Regions from separate parts of the Streptomyces sp. NPDC051183 genome, predicted to be linked through region 1. Evidence: riboswitches for the same ligand, from Rfam matches in the RefSeq annotation. Region 1 holds a riboswitch; each other region holds the start of a gene.

What was found. A riboswitch is a leader RNA that binds a small molecule or an ion and turns the genes downstream of it on or off. The one in region 1 is predicted to bind cobalamin.
Region 2: it holds a riboswitch for cobalamin, as region 1 does, so the genes downstream of both, metE (5-methyltetrahydropteroyltriglutamate--homocysteine S-methyltransferase) here and AB0M99_RS21990 (ABC transporter substrate-binding protein) in region 1, are expected to answer to the same signal.
Region 3: it holds a riboswitch for cobalamin, as region 1 does, so the genes downstream of both, AB0M99_RS14040 (ABC transporter substrate-binding protein) here and AB0M99_RS21990 (ABC transporter substrate-binding protein) in region 1, are expected to answer to the same signal.

Annotation. Positions count from the first base shown of each region.
Region 1 covers NZ_JBFBBA010000024.1:99,837-105,033, reverse strand. Annotated here, with positions in the region: gene AB0M99_RS22005 (alpha/beta hydrolase) at 1-617, shown strand, start outside; partial or broken gene AB0M99_RS22000 (slipin family protein) at 624-824, opposite strand; gene AB0M99_RS21995 (hypothetical protein) at 1,390-1,818, opposite strand; cobalamin riboswitch at 2,054-2,239, shown strand; gene AB0M99_RS21990 (ABC transporter substrate-binding protein) at 2,474-3,709, shown strand; gene AB0M99_RS21985 (iron ABC transporter permease) at 3,706-4,818, shown strand; gene AB0M99_RS21980 (ABC transporter ATP-binding protein) at 4,815-5,197, shown strand, end outside.
Region 2 covers NZ_JBFBBA010000017.1:123,173-128,369, forward strand. Annotated here, with positions in the region: gene aceB (malate synthase A) at 1-346, shown strand, start outside; gene AB0M99_RS17460 (3-hydroxybutyryl-CoA dehydrogenase) at 343-1,227, shown strand; cobalamin riboswitch at 1,405-1,631, shown strand; gene metE (5-methyltetrahydropteroyltriglutamate--homocysteine S-methyltransferase) at 1,800-4,124, shown strand; gene AB0M99_RS17470 (CbtA family protein) at 4,196-5,026, opposite strand; gene AB0M99_RS17475 (CbtB-domain containing protein) at 5,041-5,197, opposite strand, start outside.
Region 3 covers NZ_JBFBBA010000013.1:62,005-67,201, reverse strand. Annotated here, with positions in the region: gene AB0M99_RS14060 (glycoside hydrolase family 18 protein) at 1-816, opposite strand, end outside; gene AB0M99_RS14055 (hypothetical protein) at 933-1,511, opposite strand; gene AB0M99_RS14050 (ankyrin repeat domain-containing protein) at 1,586-2,320, shown strand; tRNA gene AB0M99_RS14045 (tRNA-Trp) at 2,375-2,448, shown strand; cobalamin riboswitch at 2,557-2,694, shown strand; gene AB0M99_RS14040 (ABC transporter substrate-binding protein) at 2,730-3,719, shown strand; gene AB0M99_RS14035 (iron ABC transporter permease) at 3,716-4,744, shown strand; gene AB0M99_RS14030 (ABC transporter ATP-binding protein) at 4,741-5,197, shown strand, end outside.

The sequences.
Region 1 (5,197 bases):
TGAAGGTGGTCCTGGACGGCGGAGCCCTGATGAACTGGATGACCACCGCCACCCACGTGGCCCCCGGCGTCCCCCGCTCGCTCGACGAACTGGCCCACGGCAACCCGCAGCGGGTCGCCGAGCAGTGGGCGGCGAGCAGGGTCACCCCGGAGTACGACGGCCGGATCTCCCACGGCCTCGAGTACGGCGTGTTCTGCAGCTCGATGGTGCCGTACGAGACCGAGGCGCAATCCGTGAAGGGCGCCGAGGCGAACTTCCCCGGCTTCCCCGCCTCGGTACAGGCCCAGGCCCCCCAGTTCACCTTCGTACGCGAGGACTGCGCCGGCTGGAACGTCCCCGCGGTCCCGCCGTCGGCCCGGGAGGTCACCCGCAGTGACATCCCCACCCTCGTCATGTCGGGCGGATTCGACTCCCAGACCGGCGCCGAGAGCGGCACGTACGTGGCCCGCACCCTGCCCCGATCCACCGTCGTCACCATCCCGTACAACCCCCACGTGGTCCTCGCCACGTCGAAGTGCGCGCAGTCCATCGCCGTCTCGTTCTTCAACACCCCCACGGCCCCGAACACGGGCTGCCTCAAGGACGTGGAGCCCCCGAAGTTCGAGATCGGTCCTTGACGCGACCTAAGCCTCGGGTGTGATGCCCGAGGTTCCAGTAGCGGTGTCCGCGGCGTCGAAGTGCTTGGCCGCCCGGTCGAAGTAGCGCAGCAGCTCGACCGGGAACGGCATCACGAGGGTGGAGTTCTTCTCCGCCGCCACCTCGACCACCGTCTGCAGCAAGCGCAACTGCATCGCCTCCGGCGTATCGGCCGTGATCCGTGAGGCCGATGGTTGTACTCTGCGCAGCCCGCCCTTGACCTGCGATGAGCGGCAGGGAGCAGACAAACCGGGAGTTTCCTTACGCTTCGGACCATACCCAAGTCCGACATCTAGCTTTCGGATGTTTCCGCAGGTCAGTCCCCCTGATCCCTTCGGGTGCGTCTTGCCGGCGTGAAAACATGGCTGCGGCGCCTGCCCGCCGATGCCGGTAGCTCGTTGGGACGTTGAGCCCGTAGGTCAGTCTGGTGCCGGGGCCGCAGAGGGGCCACGCACTGTTGCCATCGAGCACGTCGGTCAGATTCTCGCTCCCCCCGCGGCCCCTTGGGCAGGCGTCGGCCCGTACGGACCAATACCGGGGTCAGCCGAGATACGGCCGGAAGGGATAGTAGGGCGATCTCGAGAGGCTGACTTGCCCCGCGTGCATGGCTGTTGCGGAGGTTGCGCGTGGTGGGGCGGGATATGTTGATCTGGGCCAGTTCATAGCCCCGGGTTTCCGTCATTCGCGCACGACAACCTGTACGGGCGCCCGCCCCCGGTACCCCGAGGGGCGGACGCCCTGCCGCTCCGGCCCTCAGGCGAGGGGGTTGCGGGCGGATTTGGAGCCCTCGGAGCAGGGGTCGGTGCCCCACTCCTCGTTACAGATGATGAGTGCGATGTTGGCGATGTTGTAGCCGTCCGAGAGGCTCAGGCCATTGTGCGGCGTCCCGCTCCCGTTGCAGCCGTTGTAGTCGTAGCGGAGCGTCGAGGTTGTCCAGTACTGACCGTTCGTCCGGTAGACCTTGAACTTCGCGTACACCGGGTTGGCATTGCACTTGGTGTCGCGGACGGTGAGGTTAATGTTGGACAGGCTGCCCGGGCCTGCCCACGTCCACGAGGCGCTCGCCGTGCCGTATCCGCTGGTCACCGAGGCGGATCCGGTAGCGGCGTGGGCGGTGCCTGGAAGCGCGAGGACGACCGCGGCGGCGGCCGCGGCGGTCGGCAGGGCATGACGGATGCGCATCGTTCCCCCTGGTCGGTCGCTGATGACGGGCCGAACCTAGCGCCCCGTCCCGGCAGAACGACAGGCTCCATAGCAAAGCCCCAGGTCAGCGACCTGGGGCTTGTTTGTTGTCTAGACCTATTGGGTGCCATGCGCGCCACGAGCTCGCTGAGGCAGAGCTCCGGGCGGGCTCCCCCGAGCCCGACGACCACGCGCTGTGGCCGGTCGCACAGTTGTGGGTCTGGCGGGGCTGCGGCCGGTTCTGCGATGCTTCCGTCCGACAAGCGACGGCGGAACGAGGAAGCCGGTGAGATTCCGGCACGGTACCGCCACTGTGTAGGGGGAGCGACTCCACCCATGGCCACCGCCCCATCCGGGGGTGGGAAGGCCGGAGAAGCCGTGATCCCGAGTCAGGAGACTCACGCCGTCGCACCTCGATGTACGGGGCGGATTTCCCCAGGAGAGGCGGTGGCACTCGTGTGCCTGCGTATGCGTTGTGGCGGCTTCGCGCTGCCCGTGGTTCTTCGGAGCCGGTCTGCCCGGGTTGATTCCCGCGCCCGTTCCCTCCTCAGGTTCTGACGACCCCCTCCCCCAGCGGGTTCCTTCCCGTGCGCCCGCATCACGTGCCCTGCGTACCAGTGCTGCGCACTGCCCATGAACGTCACCAGGAGTCACCTTGTCCGTACGATCCGCCATGCCCGGTCGCCGTCAGGCAGCCGTGGTGGCCTTCCTCGCCGCCGCCCTCACGCTCACCGCGTGCGGCAGCGACGCCGGCCCGCCCGCCGACGCCAAGGCCCAGGCCGTCGGGGGGGGTTGCATCAAGGACTTCGACCCGGCCAAGGACTACTTCCCGGTCAAGTCGACGGTGGAGCACGCCAAGAACTTCACGCTCCGGTACGAGAAGAGCTACCAGGTGCTCACCGTCAACGAGCCCTTCCCCAAGGGGAAGCCCGAGTCGTACGTCCTGGTCAAGTGCGGTGCGCCAAAGCCGGAGTTGACCGGTGAGCTGGCGTCCGCGCAGCAGGTCACGGTTCCGGTCAAGAGCCTGTACTCCGCCTCCACCACCCACCTGCCGCTGCTCACCGAGACCGGCGCCCTCGACGTGCTGACGGGGGTGGCGAGCACCGCGACCATCTCCTCCGCCCAGGTGATCGAGCGGGTGAAGGCAGGGAAGGTCACCGAGTACGCCAAGGACCGTACGCTCAACGCCGAGACGGTCATCGGCGCCAAGCCGGATGTACTGATGACCCAGGGCACCGACGACCCGCAGTACCCGAAGCTGCGCCAGGCCGGAATCGCCGTCGTCGCCAACGCCGAGTGGCTGGAGGCCAGTCCGCTCGGCCGCGCCGAGTGGGTCAAGGCGATGGCCGCGCTCACCGGGGCGGAGCAGCGAGCCGGCGAGGTCTTCGACACCATCGAGACCGACTACCGGAAGGTCGCCGAGAAGGGCGCACAGGCGGTAAAGGACGGCAAGACCGTCGAAATCCTGCCCGGCACGATGTACCAGGGCACCTGGTACATGCCCGCCGGCGGCAGCTACGCCGCCCAGCTGATCAAGGACGCGGGCGGCACCTACCCCTGGGCCGGCGAGGCGGGCACCGGCAACCTGCAGCTGAACTTCGAGGCCGTGTACGCCAAGGGCGGCGAGGCCCCGGTCTGGATCGCCGACCAGAAGTGGAAGTCCACCGCCGACGCGGTGAAGGCGGACAACCGGTACGGGCAGTTGAAGGCTCTCTCCGGCGGTGCGGTCTGGACGAACACCAAGGCGCTCGGCCCCGGCGGCGGCAACGACTACTTCGAGCGCGGCGTGCTGCGCCCTGACCTGGTCCTCGCCGACCTCTTCGCGCTGATGCACCCGGACCAGGCGAAGGACCACACGTTCACCTTCTACCAGCCGGTGCCGAAGGCGTGACGACGCACACGGCAACCGCGCCGACCGCCGTCCCGGATGCCCCCGACGCCCCGCGGCCGCTGCGGGCGGGGCGGCGGCGCCTCGCCGTCGTCCTCGCCCTCGCGGCCGGTACCGCCACGCTGTTCGTCCTCACCATCGCGACCGGCTCCCACCCGGTGCCGGTCGCGGAGGTGGTGCGGATCCTGTTCGGCGGCACCGCCGAGGACCCGCGATGGACGGTGATCGTCGAGCAGGTGCGGCTGCCGCGCGCGCTGACCGCCGCCGCCGTCGGTGCCGCCCTGGCGGTGGCGGGCGCACAGATGCAGACCTTGTTCCGCAACGCGCTGGCCGACCCGTTCTCCCTCGGGGTGAGTTCGGGCGCGAGCATGGGCGTCGCCGCCGTGGTGGTCGGCACCGGCGGGGTGGCCGGAAGCTTCACCGGAAACCTCGCCGGACTGGGGCGTGGGGGCGTCGTCCTGGCCGCCTCGCTCGGCGCCGCCGCCGTGCTGGCCCTCGTACTGCTGCTCTCGCGATGGGTCCAGTCGGCCGTCACCCTGCTCGTCATCGGTGTCATGATCGGGTCGGCGGCCACCGCCGTGGTCGGCGTGATGCTCGTCTACGCCCGTCCCGAACGCGCCCAGCAGTTCGTCATGTGGGGCCTGGGCAGCTTCAGCGCCACGACCTGGCCCGACCTCCAGGTCATGCTGCCCGTCATCGGAGCCGGACTGCTGACCGCCCTGCTCACCGCCAAACGCCTCAACGCCCTGCTGCTCGGCGAGGACTACGCCCGCACCATGGGGCTGAACGTGCGGCGCAGCCGCGATCTGGCCCTGCTCGGCACGTCGCTGCTGGCGGGCGCGGCGACCGCGTTCTGCGGCCCCGTCGCCTTCCTGGGCCTCGCGGTGCCGCATCTGACGCGGGTGGCGCTGGGGACCTCGGACCACCGGGCGCTCATCCCGGCGTCCATGCTCGCCGGGGCCTTCCTCGCGCTGGCGTGCGCGCTGCTGAGCCAGCCGCCCGGCACGGATTCCGTGCTGCCGCTCAACGCCATCACCTCACTGTTCGGCGCCCCCGTCGTCATCGCGTTCCTGATCCGCAGCCGTCGCGGCGTACAAGGAGTGGCCTCGTGACCGACACGATGACCGGACCCGTCACGGACACGGCCGACCGACCGGACCGGACCGGCGGCCTGGTCACCCAGGGGCTCGCCGTCGGCTACCGCACCCGGTCGCCGCGCCGCCGCGGCACGGGGCGTGCCGTGCTCTCGGGGCTGGACCTCCAGGCGCGGGCCGGCGAACTGACCGTCCTGCTCGGCCCCAACGGCGCGGGCAAGTCCACTCTCCTGCGCACCCTGTGCGGGCTCCTGCCGCCGCTCGACGGCCGGATACGCATCGGTGGCGCCGACCTCGCACGGCAGCGGCCGGCCGCGCTCGCCCGGCGGCTCGCGGTCGTCCTGACCGACCGGGTGGACCCCGGGCTGCTGTCCGTACGAGAACTGGCCGGGCTCGG
Region 2 (5,197 bases), on a different contig from region 1:
CTCCAACGTGGCCGTTGCCCTGCGCTACTTCGACGCATGGCTGCGCGGCAGCGGCGCCGTCGCGCTGAACGGCCTCATGGAGGACGCCGCGACCGCGGAGATCGCCCGCGTCCAGATCTGGCAGTGGCTCCGCCACGACCGGGTGGACCGGGGCACGGTCATCGACCTCCTCGACGCCGAATGCGCCGCCCTGGAAGCCGAGGACCCCGAGGCACTCGTCCTCGAAGCGCGCGAGGTCTTCGTGGACACGGCACTGTCGGGCCGACTCCCCGCCTTCTTCACGCCCGAGGCCTACACCCGCCACCTCGTCCGCAGCGCCGCCCTCACCGCGCAGGTGAACGCGTGAACGCCGCGGTACGGCCGAGCCCGATCCGGCGCGTCGGCATCGTCGGCGGGGGCCGGATGGGCGCCGGCATCGCCGAGGTGTGCGCCCGGGCCGGTCTGGACACCGTCGTCGCCGAGTCGGACGCCGCGGCCGCTCTCGCCGCCCGGGAGCGGATCGCCGTCTCCCTGGAGCGCGCCGTCCAGCGGGGCAAGCTGGACCGCCTCTCCGCGGAGGACGCGCTGGCCCGACTGCTGTTCACGGGGGACCTGGAGGATCTCGCCGACCGCCAGCTGGTCGTCGAGGCGGTCACCGAGAACCCCGACGTCAAGACCGAGATCTTCACCGCCCTCGACAAGATCGTCGCGGACCCCGGTGCGGTCCTCGCCACGAACACCTCCGCGATCCCCATCATGCGCCTGGGCATGGCGACCGGACGCGCCGACAGGGTGGTGGGCCTGCACTTCTTCAACCCCGTGCCCGTACTGCCGCTCGTCGAGGTCGTGTCCTCCCTCCACACCTCGGCGGACACCCTCGCCGCCGTGGAGGCCTTCGCAGGGGAAACCCTGGGCAAGACCACGGTCCGCTCCCGGGACCGGGCCGGATTCGTCGTCAACGCCCTGCTGATCCCCTACCTGCTGTCGGCCGTCCGGATGGCCGAATCCGGCTTCGCCAGTGCCGAAGACGTCGACGCCGGCATGGAACTGGGCTGTGCCCACCCGATGGGTCCGCTCAAGCTCGCCGACCTCATCGGCCTGGACACGGTCGCGGCCATCGCGGAATCCCTCTACGAGGAGTTCAAGGAACCGCTCTACGCCCCGCCCCCGCTGCTCCAGCGGATGGTGCAGGCCGGGCTCCTCGGCCGCAAGAGCGGCCGCGGGTTCCACACGTACGGCCGGGGCTGAGGGGCCCCGGCAGGTCTCCGGGCCGAGGGTGCCCGGAGGTGCGCGGGAACGGTGGGGTACGGCGAGTGGTGTCGCCGTACCCCACCGCACGTGCGTGCGCGCCGCGTTGACGCCCCTCCCGCCGGGAACCGGGAACCGGGACACGGGGCCGGGGACGGGGACCGCGGGACATCCCTTAAGGTGGCCGATGCAGCTGGTTCGCCCCGTCCGCCAGGCGGGATGCGTCGTAAGAGGGAACCCGGTGGGAATCCGGGACTGCCCCGCAGCGGTGAGCGGGAACGACCGCCGTCATACGCACTGGGACCGGACAACGGTCCTGGGAAGCGACGGCCAGTAGGTGCCCGCCGGGAGACCGGCAGGCGTGCCCGCGAGTCCGAAGACCTGCCCGTTGCCCGCACGCGGACGTATTCCGCGGGCGGATATCCCGGTGACCTCGTGGGCGGGTCGGCGTACACAGCGAGCGGCACGTGCGGTGTTTCCTCCCGCGGCGTGGTCCGCACGTTCTGTCGTCCCTTCGCGTCCGCGTCCCGTCGTCCGGGATGTTCTGGACACATCTCGCGAAGGAGAGTTCCGTGACAGCGAAGCCCGCAGCCGCGGCAGCACGAGCCACCGTGTACGGCTACCCCCGCCAGGGTCAGAACCGCGAACTGAAGAAAGCGATCGAGGGCTACTGGAAGGGCCGGGTCACCGCAGACGCCCTCCGGGAGACCGCGGCCGGACTGCGCCGTTCCCACTGGCAGCAGCTGGCCGACGCCGGCATCAGCGAGGTCCCGACCGGCGACTTCTCGTACTACGACCACGTACTGGACACCAGTGTCATGGTCGGCGCAGTCCCCGGGCGGCACCGCACGGCCGTGGCCGCCGACGCGCTCGACGGCTACTTCGCGATGGCGCGCGGCACCCAGGACGTGGCCCCGCTGGAGATGACCAAGTGGTTCGACACCAACTACCACTACCTGGTCCCCGAGCTCGGCCCCGACACCGTCTTCACCGCCGACCCGGCCAAGCAGGTCGCCGAGCTGGAGGAGGCCCTCGCGCTCGGCCACACCGCCCGCCCGGTGCTCGTCGGCCCGATCACGTACCTGCTGCTGGCCAAGCCGGCCCCCGGCGTGGCAGCGGACTTCGAGCCGCTGGCGCTGCTGGACCGGCTGCTCCCCGTCTACGCCGAGGTCCTCGCAGCCCTGCGGGCCGCCGGGGCGCAGTGGGTCCAGCTCGACGAGCCCGCCCTGGTGCAGGACCGCACCCCGGCCGAGCTGAAGGCCGCCGCCCGCGCCTACCGCGACCTCGGCGCCCTGACCGACCGCCCCGAGCTGCTCGTCGCCTCGTACTTCGGCCGGCTCGGCCAGGCCCTCCAGGTGCTCGCCGCCTCCCCCGTCGAGGGCCTGGCGCTCGACTTCACCGAGGCGGGCAGCGCCAACCTGGAGGACCTCGCGGCGGTCGGCGGGCTGCCGGGCAAGCGGCTGGTGGCCGGTGTCGTCAACGGCCGCAACATCTGGATCAACGACTTCGAGAAGTCGCTGGCCACCCTCGGCACGCTCCTGGGCCTCGCCGACCGGGTGGACGTCGCCGCCTCCTGCTCCCTGCTGCACGTCCCGCTCGACGCCTCCGCCGAGCGCGACATCGATCCGCAGGTCCGCCGCTGGCTCGCCTTCGCCCGGCAGAAGACCCGGGAGGTCTCCGTCCTGGCCCGAGGGCTCACCGGAGGCACGGACTCCATCGCACCCGAACTCGCCGCGAACCGGGCCGACCTGGCCTCCCGCGCCGCATCGGCCATCACCCACGACCGGGCCGTCCGGGCCCGCACCGCGGCCGTCACCGACGCCGACGGCCGCCGCTCCCAGCCGTACGCCGACCGGGCAGCCGCCCAGCGGGCGCACCTGGGCCTGCCGCTGCTGCCGACCACGACCATCGGGTCCTTCCCGCAGACCGACGAACTGCGCGCGGCCCGCGCCGACCTGCGCGCCGGGCGCATCGGCACGGCGGGCTACGAGGCACGCATCAAGCGCGAGATCGAGGAAGTGGTCTCCTTCCAGGAGAAGACCGGCATCGACGTCCTCGTCCACGGGGAGCCCGAACGCAACGACATGGTGCAGTACTTCGCCGAGCGGCTCACGGGCTACCTGGCCACCCAGCACGGCTGGGTCCAGTCCTATGGCACCCGCTACGTCCGCCCGCCGGTCCTGGCAGGGGACATCTCCCGCCCCGAGCCGATGACCGTCCGCTGGACCTCCTACGCCCAGTCCCTGACGGCCAAGCCGGTCAAGGGCATGCTGACCGGCCCCGTCACCATGCTGGCCTGGTCCTTCGTACGAGACGACCAGCCGCTCGGCGAGACCGCCCGCCAGGTGGCGCTCGCCCTGCGCGACGAGGTGGGAGACCTGGAGGCGGCCGGCACTCCGGTGATCCAGGTCGACGAACCGGCCCTGCGCGAGACGCTGCCGCTGCGCGCCGCCGACCACGAGCAGTACCTGGCGTGGGCCACCGAGTCCTTCAGGCTCACCACCAGCGGGGTCCGGCCGGACACCCAGATCCACACGCACATGTGCTACGCCGAGTTCGGCGACATCGTCCAGGCCATCGACGACCTCGACGCCGACGTCATCAGCCTGGAAGCCGCCCGCTCGCACATGCAGGTCGCCCGCGAACTCGCCGCCCACGGCTACCCGCGCGAGGCGGGCCCCGGCGTCTGGGACATCCACTCCCCGCGCGTCCCCAGCGCCGAGGAGGCGGCCGGTCTGCTGCGCACCGGCCTGGAAGCCATCCCGGCCGAGCGGCTGTGGGTCAACCCCGACTGCGGACTGAAGACCCGTGGTTGGGCCGAGACCCGTGCCTCCCTGGAGAACCTCGTCGCCGCCGCCCGCGAGGTCCGCTCCGCTCTCGCGGCCGACAACGCCTGACCCCCGAAACGGGTCCGGGGCCGGACACCCATGGGTGTCCGGCCCCGGACCGGCTGCGCTGTCGCGCGGGGTCAGCCGACGGCCGACACCGCGCGCGGCGCGGGGGCCTGCGCCCCGGCAGCATCGGTGCGGTGGGCCAGCAGTCGCTGCGCGAGGAGGCCGAAGACGACCCCGAACACGACCCACAGCACGATCTGGACGGAGATCGACGCGACCCGGAACTCCCACAGCAGGGCCGCGGGGAAATCGGGCTTCACGGCGTCGCTGTTGTCCGGAAGGACGAGGAAGGCCAGCGCGGTGGCGGCGACGAAGCCCGCCCCGGCGGCCAACGTCGCGTTCCAGTTGCCCAGTCGCGGGGCGAGCCGCCGGCCCAGGATGATCGCGCCGACGCCGAGCAGGACGCTGAGCAGGATCATCAGGAAGAACAGCGTGGTGCGCTGCCCGATGGTGTCCGGGTTGCCGACCGCCGGCGGGGTGGCCGGGTACTTCAGGAACGGCACCAGATAGGCGGTGGCGAAGGCGGCCGCCGCGGTGAGCGCGGCCGTGGCCCGGGGGCTGAAGCGCCCGACGCGGCCCAGCGCGAAGGAGAACGCGAGGGAGGCGATGCCGCCCAGCGCGACCCCGTAGACGAGGACGCCGGTGGCGAGGCCGACCGTGGACTGCACGGGCCGGCTGACGAGTTCTTCCTCCTCCTCGGCGGCGGGGGCGGCCTCGCCGCCGCCGTGACCGGCGTGGCCGGCCGCGGGAGCGGCTTCCTTGGCGGCCGCGGCCTCTTCGACGGCGATGGACCCCCGTACCGGGGGCTCACCGACCACGTAGGCGACGGCGAAGGCGAACAGACCGGCGATCAGGCCCGCGAGCATGCCGCGGACCAGGAGACCTCTGACAGTGGAGGCGTACATGGTGCGTGTGCCTCTCAGTGGCAGGGGAAGCCGAGCAGATGACGTCCGTCGTGCACCCATTCGTGCACGCCCTCGCCGGAGAACACGGCGGTGGCGCCCTGCTCCGCACCGACGAAGTACAGGGCCACGAGCATCAGCAGGCCGACGAAGACCGCCCAGGGCAGGACCGCC
Region 3 (5,197 bases), on a different contig from region 1:
CATGATCCGGCGGACGTCGAAGCCCGCGTCGATCTTGGCGGGCGCGGTCGGAACGAAGGCCGTCAGCTCGTACTTCGTCCGCTTGCCCTGGCTGCGGGCGTACCTGTCCAGCTGGGTGCGGAACTCCTTGACCAGCTCGGTGAAGTTGCGCTTGTCCTCCGGGCGGTAGGTGGTGTCGGCGTCACCGGCCGATCCGGGCCACTCCCAGTCGAGGTCGATCCCGTCGAAGACGTCGGCGGCCGCGCCCGCGCCGCCGCGGGTGCCGTCCTGCGGCAGGTTCCCCTTGATGTAGAGGTCGATGCAGGACTCCACGAGGGCCTTGCGGGAGGCCGGGGTCAGCGCGGCGTCCGAGAAGTGCGTGGACCAGCTCCAACCGCCCAGCGAGAGCAGGACCTTGAGGCCGGGGTGCTTGGCCTTGAGCTCGCGCAGCTGGTTGAAGTTGCCGGCGAGGGGCTGTTCCCAGTCGTCGGCGACGCCGTCCACGGAGTTCTCCGCGTCGAGCGGGCGGACGTAGTCGGCCCAGGCGTCGGCCTCGCCGGGCACGTTGCCGGTGAAGCACTTTCCGTCCGCGCCGATGTTGCCGAAGGCGTAGTTGATGTGGGTGAGCTTGCCGGCGCTGCCGTTGGCCTCCAGGTCCTGGACCTGGAAGTCCCGTCCGTAGACGCCCCATTGGGTGAAGTAGCCGACCCTTTTGTACGGGGAGCCGCCGCGGGCGCCGTCGCCGTCGCCGTGGGCGGAGGAGGCGGGCGCGAAGGCGGTGAGCAGGGAGAGGGAGCAGGCGGCGACGGCCAGCCTGCCGAGCATGCTGCGGCGCATGGGCTTCCTTTACGGGCGCGGGGGAGTGGTGCTCCGGGGCCGTGCTGTGCGTGCGCTGTGCATGCGGAAACTATTGGTCTGGACCAGAGTCGGTCAAGAGGGCGGATCCGGCTGCCTCAGGACAGGCTCCAGTGGCCGACGTCGTCGGCGAGGCCGCCGTTCAGGGCGAACTGCACCGCGGCGAGCGGGGCGCCCTCGGGCAGCCGGAAGGTGACGAAGCCGTGCGCCGTGCCGCCGGGGCCGAGGGTGACGGTGTCGGGGAAGGCTGGACCCGCCTCCGTCGAGATGCCGGTGCCGGTGTACCGGTGCCCGTACGTGTCCAGCAGGTGCGCGGCCGCGGCCGGGGAGTCCTCGTACACGGCGGTCCCGGTGTTCTCCAGGCGGAACTCCACGGAGACCAGGCGACCGGTGCCGCCGGGCACGGGCCGGGTCGGGTCCGTCGCGTCGGCCGGGCTCGTCGGGGTCGCCGGGTCCGCCACCCGGCTGAGCGTGACGTCGAGCCGCTCGCCCGGCCCGTCGCCGGAGAGCGGGACGGTCTCGCCGGAGGCGCCGGCCGCGCCCAGCAGGGCGGGCACGAGCAGGATCGCCACCGCCAGCCGCGCCGCCCGCACCCGGGCCCGGACCCGGGCCCGGGGCAGCGCCCCGGCGGCGCGCTCCCCGCGGCGCATGGCGGAACCTGCCGTCCGACGGATCACCCCGCCCACGATCCTCCGCGTCCCCCGGTCCCGCCACCGGCCGGAGCGGCGCGCGCCCTCGTAGCCTGAGCTCCATGCTCTCCCTCGAATCCGGCGACCCGCTCGCCGTCTCCGTCTCGGCAGCGATCCGCGCCGGCGACCTGTCGGAGCTGCGCCGGCTCCTGGACGCGAACCCCGGGCTCGCGACCTGCCGCATCGTCCGGCGGGGCGCGGCCGCCGGGGAGCGCAGCCTGCTGCACATCGCCACCGACTGGCCGGGGCACTACCCGCAGACCGCGGAGGTGATCCACGCCCTGGTGGCCGCCGGGGCGGATCCCGGAGCCCGGTTCGTCGGGTCGCACGCGGAGACCCCGCTGCACTGGGCCGCCAGCAATGACGACGTGGCCGCCGTCGACGCGCTCATCGCGGTGGGTGCGGACATCGAGGCCCCGGGCGCCCTTCTCGGCGGCGGCACCCCGCTGGCCGACGCGACCGGCTTCGGCCAGTGGCGCGCCGCGCGCCGCCTCCTCGACCACGGCGCCCGCGCCGACCTCCAGGACGCCGCGGCCCTCGGACTCCTGGACCGGGTGGAGGAGTTCATCGCCGCCGGCGCGTCCCGGGAGGACATCACCAGCGCCTTCTGGGGGGCCTGTCACGGGGGCCGACTGTCCACTGCCCAATACTTGTTGTCTCAAGGGGCGGACATCGACTGGATCGGCTACGGCGACCTGACGCCCCTGGACATCGCTCTGACCAGCGACGATGGCCCCCTCATCGCGTGGCTCCGGTCCGCCGGCGCCCGCACGAGCCGCGAAATTCCCGTGAGTTGATCCCCGAATTCAGTGGATCTTCGGCGCCCGCCGTGTCATGGTTGGTCTCGCCGAAGGGGTGTAGCTCAGCTGGTCAGAGCGCCGGTCTCCAAAACCGAAGGCCGCAGGTTCGAATCCTGCCGCCCCTGCAATGCCGTACAGCGGCCCCGTTGTGACGGAACGCCCGGGCGCGAGACCCCTCGCACCTGGGCGTTCGTCGTTTCCCCGCGTCACCGCCGAGGTGCCCGCCGCCGGGCGTCTGGCAGACTGGGGCGCGTTACCCAGGCGGTGCAGGACAGGAAACCGGTGCGAATCCGGTGCGGTCCCGCCACTGTGACCGGAGCCCGCCCGCGGGAGCCGGGAGTCAGACACTGACGCACCGCCTCTTCACTTCGACCAGGGGACGCGGATCCCCCGGAGAGGCTTCGCCATGTCGCGTTCTCGCGCACTCCTGCGGGCATTTGTGCCGGTTTCACTCCTGATACCCCTGGCCGCCTGCGGTGGTTCCCCGGATGGGGGAGACCCGTCGGCAGGGGCCGCCGCCGCGCCGGGGTTCCCGTACACCGTCACGAACTGCGGGGTCAGCAGCACCTATCAGACCCCGCCCCGGCGAGCCGTCGCCATGAACCAGCACGCGGCCGAGATCCTGCTCGCCCTCGGGCTGGAGGAGCGGATCGCGGGGACCGCCTACCTGGACGACGCCGTACTGCCCGCCTACCGGCCCGCCTACGACAAGATCAAGGTGCTGGCCAAGGAGTACCCCTCCAAGGAGGTCCTCCTCGGAGCCGACCCCGACTTCGTCTACGGCGGCTACTCCAGCGCCTTCGACAAGGCGCAGGGCCGCGACCGCGAAGGACTCGCCAAATCCGGCATCAACTCCCGGCTCAGCGTGGAGTACTGCACCGAAGGGCCGGTCGGTCTCGACCAGCTCAAGACCGAGATCACCGAAGTGGCGCGGACCTTCGGCGTGCCCGAGCGCGGCGCGAAGCTCATCGAGGACGAGCAGCGCCGCATCGACGCCGTCACCGCACGGGTGAAGGACCGGGCCAAGCCGTCCGTCTTCGTCTACGACTCCGGCGAGGCCTCCGCCTTCACCTCGGGAGGCAATGGCATCGGCAACCAGATCGTCTCGCTGGCGGGCGGGACGAACACCTTCGCCGACCTCAAGGACACCTTCGGCGACGTGTCGTGGGAGAAGGTCATCGAGCGGAAGCCCGAGGTCGTCCTCATCTACGACTACGGCGGCACCACCGTCGAAGCCAAGAAGCAGCGCCTGTTGAACGATCCCGCGCTGGCGCAGGTTCCCGCGATCAAGAACCAGCGCTTCGTCGTGCTCCCGCTCTCCTCGGCCGTGCTCGGCGTACGCGTCGCCGACGCCGTCGAGTCCCTGGGCCGCCAGCTGCACCCCGACGCCCCGTGAGGCGGTGCCGTACCCCGGTCGTCCTCCTCGTGCTCGGTTGCGCCCTGGCCGCGTCCGCGGTCGCGGGCCTGGCCCTCGGGCCGGTCCGGATCGCGCCCGGCCGGGTGCTCGACATCCTGCTCGCCGGACCCGGCCCGAGCGGCGGAGCCTTCGGTTCCATCGTGTGGGACGTGCGCATGCCGCGGGTGCTGCTCGGGGTCTTCGTCGGCGCGGGGCTGGCTGTCGCGGGCACCGTGCTCCAGGCCCTGGTGCGCAATCCGCTGGCCGACCCCTTCCTGCTCGGGGCCTCCTCCGGGGCCTCGGCGGGAGCGGTCGCGGTCATCGTCCTCGGCGCGGGCGCGGGGATCGCGGGCGGGGTCGGCGTGCCGCTGGCCGCCTTCATCGGGTCCATGGGCGCGCTCGTCTCCGTCTACGCGATGGCCCGGCGCGGCGGCACCATGACCACCGGCCGGCTGATCCTCGCGGGCGTCGCCGTCCAGTACGTGCTGTCCGCCCTCACCAGCCTGGTGCTGGTGCTCGCCGCGCACCCCAACCAGGTCGCGAGCGTGCTGTTCTGGACCCTCGGAGGCCTGGGCGGGGCCCGCTGGGACGAACTGGCCCTGCCCGCCGTCGCACTGCTCGTCGGCACCGGACTGCTCCTCGCCCTGGCCCGGCCGCTCGACCTGCTGCTCGCGGGCGAGGAGGGCGCGCGCACGCTGGGCCTGGACACCGGGCGGTTCCGCGCGGCCGTCTTCGTCCTGACCTCCCTCGTCATCGGCGTACTGGTGGCGTACAGCGGGGCGATCGGCTTCGTGGGGCTGATGGTTCCGCACGCCGCCCGGATGGTCGTCGGCGCCGGACACCGCGCGCTGCTGCCGGTGGCCGCGCTGGGCGGGGCGGTGTTCCTGACCCTGGCCGACCTGCTGGCCCGTACCGCCGCGGCGCCCGAGGAGATCCCGGTCGGCGTGGTCACGGCGCTGGTCGGCGGCCCGTTCTTCCTGTGGATGCTGCGCAGGTCCACCCGTACCGAGGGGGTGGCCGGATGACGGCGGATCCGGGATCCCGGCCGGCGGAACTCGAGGTCGAGGCCGTGCGTTACGAGACCGACGGGCAGACGCTGCTGCACGGAGTCGACCTCGTCGCCCGCCCCGGCGAAACGGTCGGCGTGGTCGGCCCCAACGGCAGCGGCAAGACCACACTGCTGCGCTGCGTCTACGGCGCGCTGCGGCCCACGGCCGGGCGCGTACTGCTGGACGGCGCGGACGCGGCCTCACTGGGCGCCAAGGACCGCGCCCGCCGGGTGGCGGTCGTGCCGCAGGACGCGGGCGGCACCTTCGGGCTGACCGTGCGCGAGGTCGTGGCGATGGGGCGCAGCCCGCACAAGCGGTTCTGGGAGCATGACGGTCCTGACGACGCGCGCCGCGTCGCCGGGGCCCTGGAGACCGTCGGCGCGGCCGCCTTCACCGGGCGCCGCTTCGACGAGCTCTCCGGCGGGGAGC